Regions from separate parts of the Aeromonas sp. FDAARGOS 1416 genome, predicted to be linked through region 1. Evidence: riboswitches for the same ligand, from Rfam matches in the RefSeq annotation. Region 1 holds a riboswitch; the other holds the start of a gene.

Region 1 (6,047 bases):
CAATCGGGTCGCCGACGAGCGCCATGCACAGGGATTGCAGGTGGTGCGCTTCGTGCGTCAGGTTCGACTGCGACAACCGCGGGTGGGCACTCGCAAGCTGCATTATCTGCTGCAGGGTCAGGATGATGACGGGCTCAAGGTCGGGCGGGACAGGCTGTTTCGGATATTGACCGAGCACCGCCTGCTGGTGCCACCCAGACGGGCGTATCACAAGACCACCCACAGTTTTCACCGTTTCTACCGTCATCCCAACTTGCTCAAGGCGGGGCCAGAGCAGGTCACACCGGTGGCCCCGGAGCAGGTCTGGGTTGCTGATATCACCTATCTGCCAGCCAGGAGCGGGCCGCTGTACCTGAGCCTGGTGACGGATGCGTACTCACGCAAGATAGTGGGCCATCACGTACACGAAGGAATGCATGCCGAATCGGTGGCGATGGCGTTCAAGAAAGCGCTGAAGCAACGCCGTGGCGGCGGTGAACTCATCCATCATTCGGACCGCGGCGTGCAGTATTGCTCGGGGTTGTATCAGTCACTACATGAACGGTACGGGGTGAAATGCTCGATGACGGATGGGTATGACTGTTACCAGAATGCGTTGGCGGAGCGGGTGAACGGGATTTTGAAAGGAGAGTTATTGTTGCAAAGCCCGCAGGATTTGACGCAAGCGCGGGAAATGGTGCGTGAAGCGGTGGATATTTACAACGCGGAGCGGCCGCATCATGCGTTGAAATACAGAACCCCCGATGCGGTACATAGGGGGTTCTGAGTAGAGAAATGCTAATTGAAAGTGTGTAAACCTATTTCAGGACTAGACATCCATCATTTATTTTCTCCATACGTCCGCGCCTTTCATTTGTAAATCCAATGACCTGAATGAAAAAGCCCGCGAGAGCCGCGGGCTTTGCTTGCACTATTCAAATGCGCCTGTGGTTAACGGCGACGTCGCCAGGCCAGTGGCAACAGGGCTAGCAGGCCGAGTCCCAGCGCACCACCGCCTGAGGAGGTGTCCGGTTTGGTGGCATCGCTCTCCAGTCTCAGGTCGACGATGATGGGATCATGGTCGGAGGCACTGAAGGGGTTGTCAGACTTGAGCAATGTGCCGGTGTACTGGCTGCCGTATTCGAACAGGGAGCTCTCGAAGGAGTTGATGTGCCAGTCGGCGACACCTGCCACCTTGCTGGCCAGCGCCGGGTTGGCGAGGGCGTAGTCCAGGGTGCCCAGCTCCCCGTCGTAGCTGTAGGAGATGGCTTTCTCCTTGTTGAATTTGACGTTGAGATCGATCAGGCCGTAGCTGCGAGTCACTTCGCGACCGAGCTGTTCATAGGAGTGATCACCGATAAAGGTGTGAGAGGCCGATACGATCTTCCGCTCGCTGGTGGCCGGGTTGTAGTCGGTCAGCACCCGGATCGGATCTTCCTTGGCGTAGGAGTTGAAGTCGCCAACCAGCAGCACCTGGCCCGGCAGTTTGCTGACCGCCTCACCCAGCACCTTGGCGGCAGAGACCCGGAACTCGGTGCACTTGCCCTGCAGGTCGGCCGGTTCTGTCTTGCCATCGCCATTTTCGTAGCAGCCTGACCCCTTGGATTTGAGGTGGTTGACCACCAGCGTCAGCGGTTCCTTGCTCTTGGCGAGGGTGAAGGTCTGAACCAGCGAGTCGCGCTGACCGGCTGTCTTGGCCACACCACCTGTGGTGTAGCGCTGCTCCGGCAGCTTGATGACGCTGGCATCCCCGCTGGGGGTGAGCAGGGCAGGGCGGTAGATCATCGCCACCATGATGGCGTCCCCGCCGAAGAACTTGCCATCGGTAAGGGCAGTGACCGGCAGACGCACATAGGCGTAGTGTTTGCTCGCATCCTTCTGCTGTTCGTTGAGGCGAGTCACCAGATTGTGGAGGGCCGAGTTATCCTCGAAGCCGTTGTTTTCCATCTCCATCAGGCCGAGCAGATCGGCATCCATTGCGGTAATGGCATTGACGATCTTGGTGCGCTGCTTCTCGAACTCGGGCTGGCTCTTGGCCCCCCGGTTGCAACCTTTGGCGTTGTCGGCATCCGCCTGATCCTTGCACAGGATATTGAGTGCGCCGCCGATGCTGGAGTGACTGGTGAAGTAGTTGAGTACGTTGAAGCTGCCGATCCGCAGATCGCTGCCAGCGAGGCGAGCCGGCGCGTCTTGACGATCCTCTTCAGGGCTGCGCAGCAGGGCGCCGGTAGTCAGGGTGATATCGCTCGGTACCACCAGACGGAAGGCATCCTTGTTGTATACGATCACCCCCTCCAGCCCGGTCAGTTGATCACCGATGCGCAGATAACCCTGATCGGCATCCCAGCCAGGGAACCAGGGCAGTACGCCATCCGGCGCTTTGTAATCAGACTCGACTACCAGACGGTTGCTGCCATTTCTGGTGGCTAGTGCGACAGCGTCCGCACTGTTGGCAACATGAAGTTGGGTCGGTTTGATCAGCGGGGTTTTGTGGGCCAACTCTACGTTGTTGCGATAGACCTTGTAGTCGAAGCCGTAGTTGCGGGTCAGGTGCAGGTCACTGCTGCTGTCGAGACGTACCCGCATCCCTTCGTGGCGATTGAGTGCCTGCGCCAGCGTCTCCCCTTCATTGACCTGCAGTACGCTGGTCGGCACATTCAGCCCTTGTGCGGTGACTTGCAGGCGGGCTTTGCTGGATTCGAAGGTGGGCTTGAGCTGGGTGCCGCCGTAGTACTCCTCGACCTTGGCTTCGAGGCAGAGTTCAGCCCCCGGTTTGATGTCTTTATATTTGGTCGCGAAGTCTTTGTCGTTCAGATATACAAAGATGCCATCAGAGGTGGCCGGATTGCCATCTCCCACCGGGTCAGTCAGATAGAAACCCTTGGTCAGGCTTTGGCCCAGCGTCGTCACGATACCGCGAACGTTGAAGGTGCCCGTGCTGATTTTACCGGTCACATTGCCGTTCTTGTCGGTCACGGTCTGGGTGGCCAGCGCGCTGGCGGAGCCTGTGCCCTGAATGGTCGGGATGGGAGTGAGTTGAGCCGGATCGGACGGGCAGACAAATGCCGCATGGGCGCCTGAGGATGCAAGTGCCAGCCCCACGGCCAGCGACAGCAGGGTACGAGTACCTTTCATAGGTGTTCCTTTTTTATTTTTGCCAGTGATTCCATAGCCTTGGCTCGTTGACCAAGGGCGCGCATTGTCACATTTCTGGCATGTCATACCAGTGAGCCAACGCACATTAAATGAATCTGGGAAGGTGCGGGAAAGCGTTTTTATGATCCCAGTAACGATATGATTTTTTTGATAATTCAATCAACTTTAACTCTGTGATCATGACGCTTTCGTGGCAGGGGATAATTCTCTTTGAGAATAAAGATTGAGGGGATCTTGTCGCCTTCCTATACTGGGTTCGTTCCTCACGGAACCCAGGTAAAGGGCAAACCGGCAGTGATGCCGGGGCGCAATGCTTCCGGTCTCGATCGTGGATCCAGATAGCGGGGTTTCCCTGGGTGAGGGGTGGTTTTTGTGGCAGGTCCATTGCCAGTTGTCTGCGCCCATCATGCAGGTTGCGATTGTTCTTTGCCTTGGTGACCAATGCCAAGACAAAACAAGGAAGATAACAATATGCAACAGCTCTTCAGACCCAGCAGGCTTGCCATGCTGGTCGCCCTTGCGGCTGCGCCCGCCTGGGCTCAGGCCGCTTATCCCGCCTATAAATCCGGTACTGCCTACAAGGCTGGCGATATCGTCAGCAACGTCGGTACCCTCTATGAATGCAAAGAATTTCCCTATTCAGGCTGGTGCGGGGCATCCCCCTATCACTATGAGCCGGGGGTAGGTGTAGTCTGGGCCGATGCCTGGAAGCCCTATGGTGGCGAGGTGCCCCCTCCTGCGCTCGGTGTGGCAGTCAGCTCACCGGCTGCTGGTGCCAGTTTTAATGAAGGAGCCAGCGTGGCGCTGGCAGTGGCCCTGAGTGGCCCAGTGACAGCCTTGGCCCGGGTGGAATATCTTGTCGACGGCACGCTGGTCGCCATGGCGAGCGCCTCGCCCTGGAGTGCCAGTTGGAGCGCCGCCGGAGTGGGGGCCCATACCCTCAAGGCTCGCGCGCTGGATAAAGATAGCAAGGTGCTGAGCGAGGCGGATTCGAGCTTCAACGTCGCCGCCGTGGTCGCGTCAGAGGCGCCCAAGGTGAGCATTAGCAGCCCGGGCAGCGGCGCCAAGGTGACCCTGGGTCGCAGCGTGGCGGTGAGTGGCAACGTCACAGATGCCAACAACGATGTGGCCAAAGTCGAGCTCTATGTCGATGGCAAGAAGATTGGTGAAGACACTACTGCCCCCTGGCAGGTGAACTGGACGCCGGATGTCAAAGGCAGTGCCGCCCTCAAGCTGGTGGCCACTGACAAGAGCAATCTGAGCGGCGAGTCGGCGGCAGTGACCGTCAATGTCGAGGAGGCCGCGCTGCCGCCCACCGGTGGCAACCTCTCTTGTGACATTCGCCAGATCTATCGTCCGGATGGTTACGAGTGCATGGGGGATGACCATGCTCGCCGGGTCATCGGCTACTTCACCTCCTGGCGCACTGGCAAGAACGGCCTGCCCGCCTATCTGGTGAGCGATATTCCATGGAACAAGATCACCCATATCAACTATGCCTTCGCGGCGGTGGATGAGCAGAGCCACACCATCAAGGTGGACGATGCAGCCACCAAGATGACCTGGGATGGTGTGCCGGGTGCCGAGATGGATCCTGAATTCGCCTACAAGGGCCACTTCAACCTGCTGTCGAAGTACAAGAAGCAGTATCCGGACGTGAAGACCCTCATCTCGGTCGGGGGCTGGGCCGATACCCGCGGCTTCTACACCGCCACCACCAAGGGCGATTGCTCGGTCAATACTGCCGGTATCAACACCCTGGCTGACTCGGCGGTGAGCTTTATCCGCCAGTACGGCTTTGACGGGGTCGATATCGACTACGAATACCCCACCTCGATGAAGGATGCGGGCAACCCCAACGACTTCCCGCTCTCCAACCAGTGCCGGGCCAAGCTGTTTGCCAACTACGAGGTGCTGATGAAGACCTTGCGGGCGCGGCTCGACAACGCCGGTAACGAAGATGGCCGCAAGTACATGCTGACCATCGCCTCACCGGCCTCGGCCTATCTGCTGCGCGGGATGGAGAACTTCCAGGTCACCCAGTACCTCGATTACGTCAACCTGATGACCTATGACTTCCACGGCGCCTGGAACCACTTTGTCGGTCACAACGCGGCCCTGTTCGACAACAATGCCGACCCCGAGCTCTCCCATTGGGGCGTCTATACCCAGACCCAGTTTGGTGGCATCGGTTACCTCAACGCCGCCTGGTCTGCCCACTACTTCCGCGGTGCGCTGGCGGCTGGCAAGATCAACGTTGGCGTGCCCTATTACACCCGCGGTTGGCAGGGGGTGAGCGGTGGCAGTCATGGGTTGGGTGGCAAGGCAGCCCTGCCGAGCCAGAACGAGTGCCAGCCGGGCACAGGTGGCAGCACCATTCCGTGCGGCAACGGGGCGGTCGGCATCGACAACATCTGGCATGATCTCGACAAGAACGGCAAAGAGATCGGCGGTGGCGCCGTGCCCATGTGGCATGCCAAAAACCTGGAGCATGCAGCCAGCCTCGGCATCACCACGCTGCCGAGTTATGGCACTGCCTGGGGTCTGGATCCCAACAATCCGGCTCACGTGATGCAGGGCAAGTATGTGCGTTACTACGATGACAAGGCCCACGTGCCCTGGCTGTGGAATGAAGAGAAGAAGGTGTTCCTCTCAACCGAAGATGAAGAGTCCATGGGCCACAAGCTCGACTACATCATCAAGCGCGGTCTGGGTGGCGTGATGTTCTGGGAGATGGCGGGTGATTACGCCTTCGATCCGGCCAAGAACGAGTACGGCATGGGCAGTACCCTGACCACCCTGGCTTATGAGAAGTTTGCCAAGGCAACTCCGTACAACACCAAGCAAAACGATCTGGCCGCGCCGAGCGCCCAGCTCGACATCCAGGTCAGCCTCTCCGGCTTCAAGGAAGG
Region 2 (6,047 bases), 460 kb from region 1:
CTGGGGCTGGATGTGTGGGAGCACGCCTACTATCTCAAGTACCAGAACAAGCGTCCTGACTATATCGCTGCCTTCTATCAGGTGGTGGATTGGGCCGAAGTGGCCCGCCGTTATCAAGCGGCGCGAGGCTGACCTGGTCGCTGGGAATGGGTGTACAGGCTCACCGCCACAACCCGCGCTGTAATAACAAGACCCGCCAGTTGGCGGGTCGTCTGTTTATGGTGTGGCAGTGCTGACGCTGGCGGCTGAAGGGGTCATCGGCAATGTGGGCAAGGCCGCGCTGGGCATCTCGGCGGTGGTTTCTGCCGCGGGTTTGGCGGGAGTGACCGGCTCAGTGGCTGCCGCTGCGGATAAAGCTAGCGTGACTTGTTCATTCACGGCCGAGGAAGATGGAGTAGCCGACTCGGTGGCAACCGCGGCAGAGATTGCCGCTGGCTTGGCCTCATCCACCGCCGGTTTGGGTTGCTTTAGGCAGGGTTGCAGACTGCCGATGGTACTTAGTGACTGGCAAGGCACAGGCAGGCCGATGGGGACCGGTGCCCCGAGGAACTTGGGCCCCTTGTCCAGCACATAGAGGTCGAGCAGCCCCATCAGGCGGGCAAAGACTTCCCGCACCCGGGTGCGGATCCCCTGATAGGCGCTGGGATCCTCGGCATTGAAGCCGACCGCATCGATACCGAAATGGCGGGCGATGAAAATGGCCCGCTCGTTATGAAAGCCCTGGGAAACCACGGTAAAGCGCTCCTGGCCGAACACCTCTTTGGCGCGAACCACTGAGTCGAGGGTGCGGAATCCGGCGAAATCCATATAGATGGCGGAGGCGGGGATGCCCGCCTTGATCAGGGCGCGGCGCATCTGGCGTGGCTCGTTGTACTGCACGGTAGCGTTGTCACCGGAGACGATGATGAAGTCCACCTTGGCATTGTTATAGAGCTCGGCCGCCGCCTTGATGCGGTATTTGAAGTAGTGGTTGGGGCCGCCACCGGAGAGATATTTGGAGGTACCCAGCACCACCGCAACCCGGTTGTAGGGCACCTTGTCCACCTGATCGTAGGTGTAGTGACGGGCATCCGAGACGATCCACTCGCTGTAGCCCAGCAGCATGGCAATCAGGGCCAGCAGCAAAACGAGGCAGGCGAGGAGGATCTTGGCAAACTTCTTCATGCGCGGTGCGGTCAGGGTCTGAAGTTGGGAGTGGCTATCGGCATTCTATTACAACTCGGCCGCTGGCGTCAGGCTTGATAACGGGCGGGCACCTCATTCGGGCAGAGGTTGTCGCAGCAGAGGCTGGGAGAGCGGGAGGATAAAGTGAGGGGCTGCGGCGGCAGCCCCTCTGTTGGGTGAAGGTCTATCAGTGGGCGGAGTCGTTACCCTTGCAGGCGTCTGACTCCTTGTTGGCTTGCCACCAGGGCAGCAGATCCCGGGCGAGCCACGCCTGATAGGCGTCGCTGTCGTTGGCGATCAGGCGGTCCAACTCCCCTTCGAAGTCGCTCATCGCCTGCTGCCGATCCGGATTGCGCAGCGCTTGTGCCAGCGCCAGCCAGCTGGCGCCGCGACCGGTATCGTTGAGGAAGCGGTGCACGGTATAGGACCAGGAGTAGACCATCTCGCCACCCTGCTCGTAGTCAAGGTGGAGGATAGCCGCCAGTGTCGGGCGCTGGTTGGCGGGGCGGTTTGCCACGTTATCCAGACCCCGGGCAAAGCACTGGCCGTGGGCGATGTACTCTGCAATCCCCTCGGCCCACCAGGTGGTGCGGTTGAGTGGATAGTGGCCGAAGCTGCCGTACTGGTTGAAGCGGCCATCCAGATAGTGAACGTACTCGTGGCGCAGGTTCCACACCTGGAAGGCAGGGCGTTTCCACTCCGCCTCATAGGCGAAGAAGCGGGCCTGATTGCCGGGGCGAGCCGGATCCCCCTCGATATAGATGCCGCCATTGTCGGTGGAGACGCCAAATAGCGCGCTGCCGTAGCGGCCCCAGTCGGCGGAGGAGTTGAAGATCACCAGTTCCAGCGCTTCGTTGTGATCATCGGCCACCGGTTGCCAGCCAGTCTCCATCTGCTGGTGGAAGCGCTGCTCTTCATCACCCAGCTCGCGGCAGATCCCTTCGGCCTGAGCCTGAGTCAGATCCTGGGCGCGCAGACGCAGGGTGGGCGAGCAGGTGTGCTCGAACGGCAGAATATCTTCCATGCGGATCGGGGTACAAAGCCCGGCGAACTCGCCGCTGACACAGGCTTCGCTGGTGCGATCCGTGTAGGTGAGGTAGTAGCTGGAGAGGGTCAGGGATACCTCTTCCAGCATGGCGGCCGGATGTTGGCCACCCGGGATCAGCCCCTGCTGGCGCATGATGGCGATGACATCGCGATCCAGCTGTTGGCGATAGGCGATCGCCTTATCCGGGCTGGTGTGATGGAGGTAGCGCATCATCTGGTAGAGGCGGCTGTGGGCATCGAGGATGTTGTTGAAGATAAACAGATCCCGTGAGCCATCGCGCTGTTTCCAGAGGGCCAGCTCGCTCAGGCCCAGTTGCAGCAGGCTCTGGCGCAATGTCGCCTCCTGTTGCAGCACTGCTGCGCTGAAGTCAGCCTGCTGACCGTAAGAGGCGCTCTGATCGACCAGATTGAGCAGCTCGAACAGGCCATCGGCCCAGGGTTTGTGGCCATTGATCTGCGCCGCATGTTGCACCGCATAGCCGAGCGCCTGGTTGAGCTGGGCCAGCATGGGGGCGGCACTCTGGCGGAAGGCTTCCTGTCCCAGCTGCCCCTGGGCGGCCACGCTCCACGCTTCCAGCACGGTTCCGGCCTGATCCTGCGGTTCTGCGCCCAGCAGCAAGGGGTGGTTGAGCAGGTCAATCATGACGCCAGCCAGTGCGCGGGCAACCTGATCGCTCTCCTGCTTGATGCCGCCGTGGTAGTTGTGGGCGCGCACATAGTAGAGCAGCTTGTCCATTGCCGGATGGGTCGGCTGGTTGGCTGCCAGCAGGGCACGCATCCCGCGCACCACCGCCATCAGCTTGGCGTCATCGTGGCCGTAATTCGCCTGCCAGGCAGGGCTGTTCTGGCCGCTCACGTCGGCCACCAGTTTGGCGGCATCGCTGTCGAGCAGATCCACATCGGGTTGCTCTGGCTCGGAGCAGAGACGACCGTTGGCGCGACGACACTCCAGCTGCTCCTCTTTGCTGTCTAGCACGATGGGGCGATTGAGCACCCGACTCTCCTGCCACTCTTTGCTCTCTGGCAGGGGTTGCCACTCGCCGCCAGCGACAGGGTATTGGTAGCCGCTATCTTGCAGCGTTACCTGCACCTCGCTGCCAGCGGGGATCACCTGACGACAGATGCGATAGCGGATGGTGTTGCTCCCCTCCTTGCGCTCCTGCGGCTCATCACACTCCTGCTGAGGCGTGAGCTGATCCAGCTGCCACTGATAACGGCGCCAGACATGGATCTCGCTGACCTGAGCGGCAGCCTGACTGCCTGCCACCGGTTGCAGACGGAAGAAGATCTGCTCCAACCGGCCATCCCGCTCACTCGGGGTCTCTTCAAGTACCTGCAACTGCTGCCAATCCTGCGGCTGATAGTGCCACTCCGGCTCTGCGCAGCGGCCTTGTGCGTTGAGTTCGCAGCGATCCAGCTCCCTTTCGCTCTGACCCAGGATGATGGCTTGCGGCAGCGGCAGACGATCCTGTCGCTGGGCGGTCGGCGTGCCCGCCAGCTGCTCCCAGCGACCCTGCTTGAGGCCATAACCGAAGTCATAACTGCTGGCGGGAATGAGCTTGCCCGCCGGAATCCGATCTTCACAGCGCACGAAGCGGATCTGCCAGCCTGCATCTACCTTGAGCTGCGGCTCGCCACACTGCTGCTCGGCCAGTGCGACGAGATCGCTGCTCTGCCAGTCGAAGCGACGGTAGACCCTAAGCTGCTGGTAAGGAGCATTGCTGCTACGCGCCTTGAGCTCGTAGGTGATCTCGGTGATGCGAGCGGCCAGTTGCCGGCTCGATTCGCCAGTCAGCTGATACTGTCGCCAGTCATTTGGGGAGTAGTTGGCTTGCGCCGAGGATGTAGCCAAAAGCAGGGGGCCTGCCAGCAGCAGCCACCCGGTACCTGAACGGTTCATTTTTATCCCTTTGTTCTTGTTTGTGTATTGTCTTGCGAGTAATCGCAAGGCAATTTACAGGGACTCAAAAGAATATCAATGATTTTTTAAATGACATATAAATCAATGATATAGCGTTGATTTATATGCTTGCTGTTTTTGAACTCCTGCTGCCGTAGTGAGGGCTCACATGCGACTTTATTGAAGAAGTTGTTAGTTGTGTAAAGTGCGTGTCAGATCTCATTTAATCAACACGAGACATGCAGCAAATGACCAGGAAAAGCGAGATGTCCCTGTGGCTTAAGCCACATTATCTGGGCGCATGATGACTGGTGACTCAATCAGCAAAGCCAGCTATTTGTTCGTGAGGAGGCGGGATGAAAAGATATTGGCCGCCTGTATGGGTAGCACAGGCGACCTGATAAGAGTTGCTTTCAACACCACCTGCTCATCTGTTTCGCGCCAATTTCAGCGTCACTACAGATGAGTCATCAGAGATAGCTGACAGTCACGATCGCCATGTTGCTGGCATTGGTCACTTTGTAGCTGATAGTGCTGCTAATTGAGCTGATTTGACCGGCTTGCTGCAAGTGAGCCAAAGGCATGGTTTGCTTGTTCATGCCTGAATAGCAGGTCACGCTGCTGTCAGAAAAATCACATGGAGATTCATAGATAGTGCCAGTAAACGTCACTGAGCCATCAGCCGCAGAAGCTGTGGATGGCAACAAGGCGGTACCAAGCAGCAAGGAGGTGCATACAGAGAAAACTGTCTTGCGAACTAAACGGGAGGCGGTGTGTTGAGCTTTCATATCTATGTCCTTTTCGTCACAGGTGTTGTACGAAAAGGGCAACGCAATCAAAGAGTAATGCCATAAATCGGCAATAACATCACTCTTCTCAGATGGCAGCTCCGCTGTCTTAGGTATCAAAACCCTTAGACCGGTGGCTTTGCGTCCCGACCTTTCGATCGGTTTGCCCTTTACTCTATGTCTAGATGATAACACTCCACTTTGAGAAATCAATCGGCTTAAAAATCATGAGAGATGGATCACAGTTAGTCTGCATAATTAATAACGTATATTTATTTTTTATCTCAAATCATGCCTGTGAATATTGCGGACAAGTCTCTATATTAGCGCGTCATATCTATGATTAATATGTAATGTAGTAGATGTATATTTATGTGTGGGCTGCCAATAATTTGATTACCTGATTACCTGATTACCTGATTACCTGATTACCTGATTACCTGATTACCTGATTACCTGATTACCTGATTACCTGATTACCTGATTACCTGATTACCTGATTACCTGATTACCTGATTACCTGATTACCTGATTACCTGATTACCTGATTACCTGATTACCTGATTACCTGATTACCTGATTACCTGATTACCTCTTTAGGGGGCGGTTTATGAAGTGGTTGATAACTATTGTCAAAAATAGATAGATTATCTTTGTTGTGTTCTTGTTGAAATTTTGTGTGCGACTTTAAATTCATAGTCTGACAATATTGCAACAGATGCCCTTTATATGAACTTTATTTATTTCATGATATCGTTTTATGTTTCATTGTTGGTTTAAGTCGTTGTTTTTTAGGTGTTTATAAAAAAATTTATACAAATCAAAATGTATTTGATGTGCATCAAACGAGTCGTTAATTTGTTCGTCAAGCAAAAGCGGAATGCGGCTTTCTGCACAGACGACAAGGACGTATGTAGTTGTGCAGTTGAGGTGTAGCGGGAACTACCCCTGATGCGGTGTGCTGCTTTTGCTTATTTAAATAAACCTGAAGAGGCACAGTTTATTATTGGCATGACTTCTCATCGGCTTAATGAGAGACGAGCGCCAACAGTTGCTGTGCAGTATATCGCGGCATCACTTAATATCGTGACTCCAGCATGATTGGAGTGATGCAGTACAACACACGTTAATGTAGGTATAAACGAATG

Evidence for each region. Region 1 has a riboswitch for cyclic di-GMP ahead of I6L46_RS12145 (glycosyl hydrolase family 18 protein). Riboswitches for the same ligand answer to the same signal wherever they lie in the genome.
Region 2: linked by a shared signal. The riboswitch ahead of I6L46_RS14270 (hypothetical protein) and the one ahead of I6L46_RS12145 (glycosyl hydrolase family 18 protein) in region 1 are both predicted to bind cyclic di-GMP.

The regions. Positions count from the first base shown of each region.
Region 1 is NZ_CP077301.1:2,721,934-2,727,980, reverse strand. Features, by position in the region: one part of gene I6L46_RS12155 (IS3 family transposase) at 1-766, shown strand, start outside; gene I6L46_RS12150 (ExeM/NucH family extracellular endonuclease) at 931-3,114, opposite strand; cyclic di-GMP riboswitch class I at 3,408-3,490, shown strand; gene I6L46_RS12145 (glycosyl hydrolase family 18 protein) at 3,640-6,047, shown strand, end outside.
Region 2 is NZ_CP077301.1:3,179,221-3,185,267, reverse strand. Features, by position in the region: gene I6L46_RS14285 (superoxide dismutase) at 1-132, shown strand, start outside; gene I6L46_RS14280 (vancomycin high temperature exclusion protein) at 217-1,164, opposite strand; gene I6L46_RS14275 (collagenase) at 1,352-4,111, opposite strand; gene I6L46_RS14270 (hypothetical protein) at 4,582-4,899, opposite strand; cyclic di-GMP riboswitch class I at 4,991-5,077, opposite strand; gene I6L46_RS14265 (fimbrial protein) at 6,045-6,047, shown strand, end outside.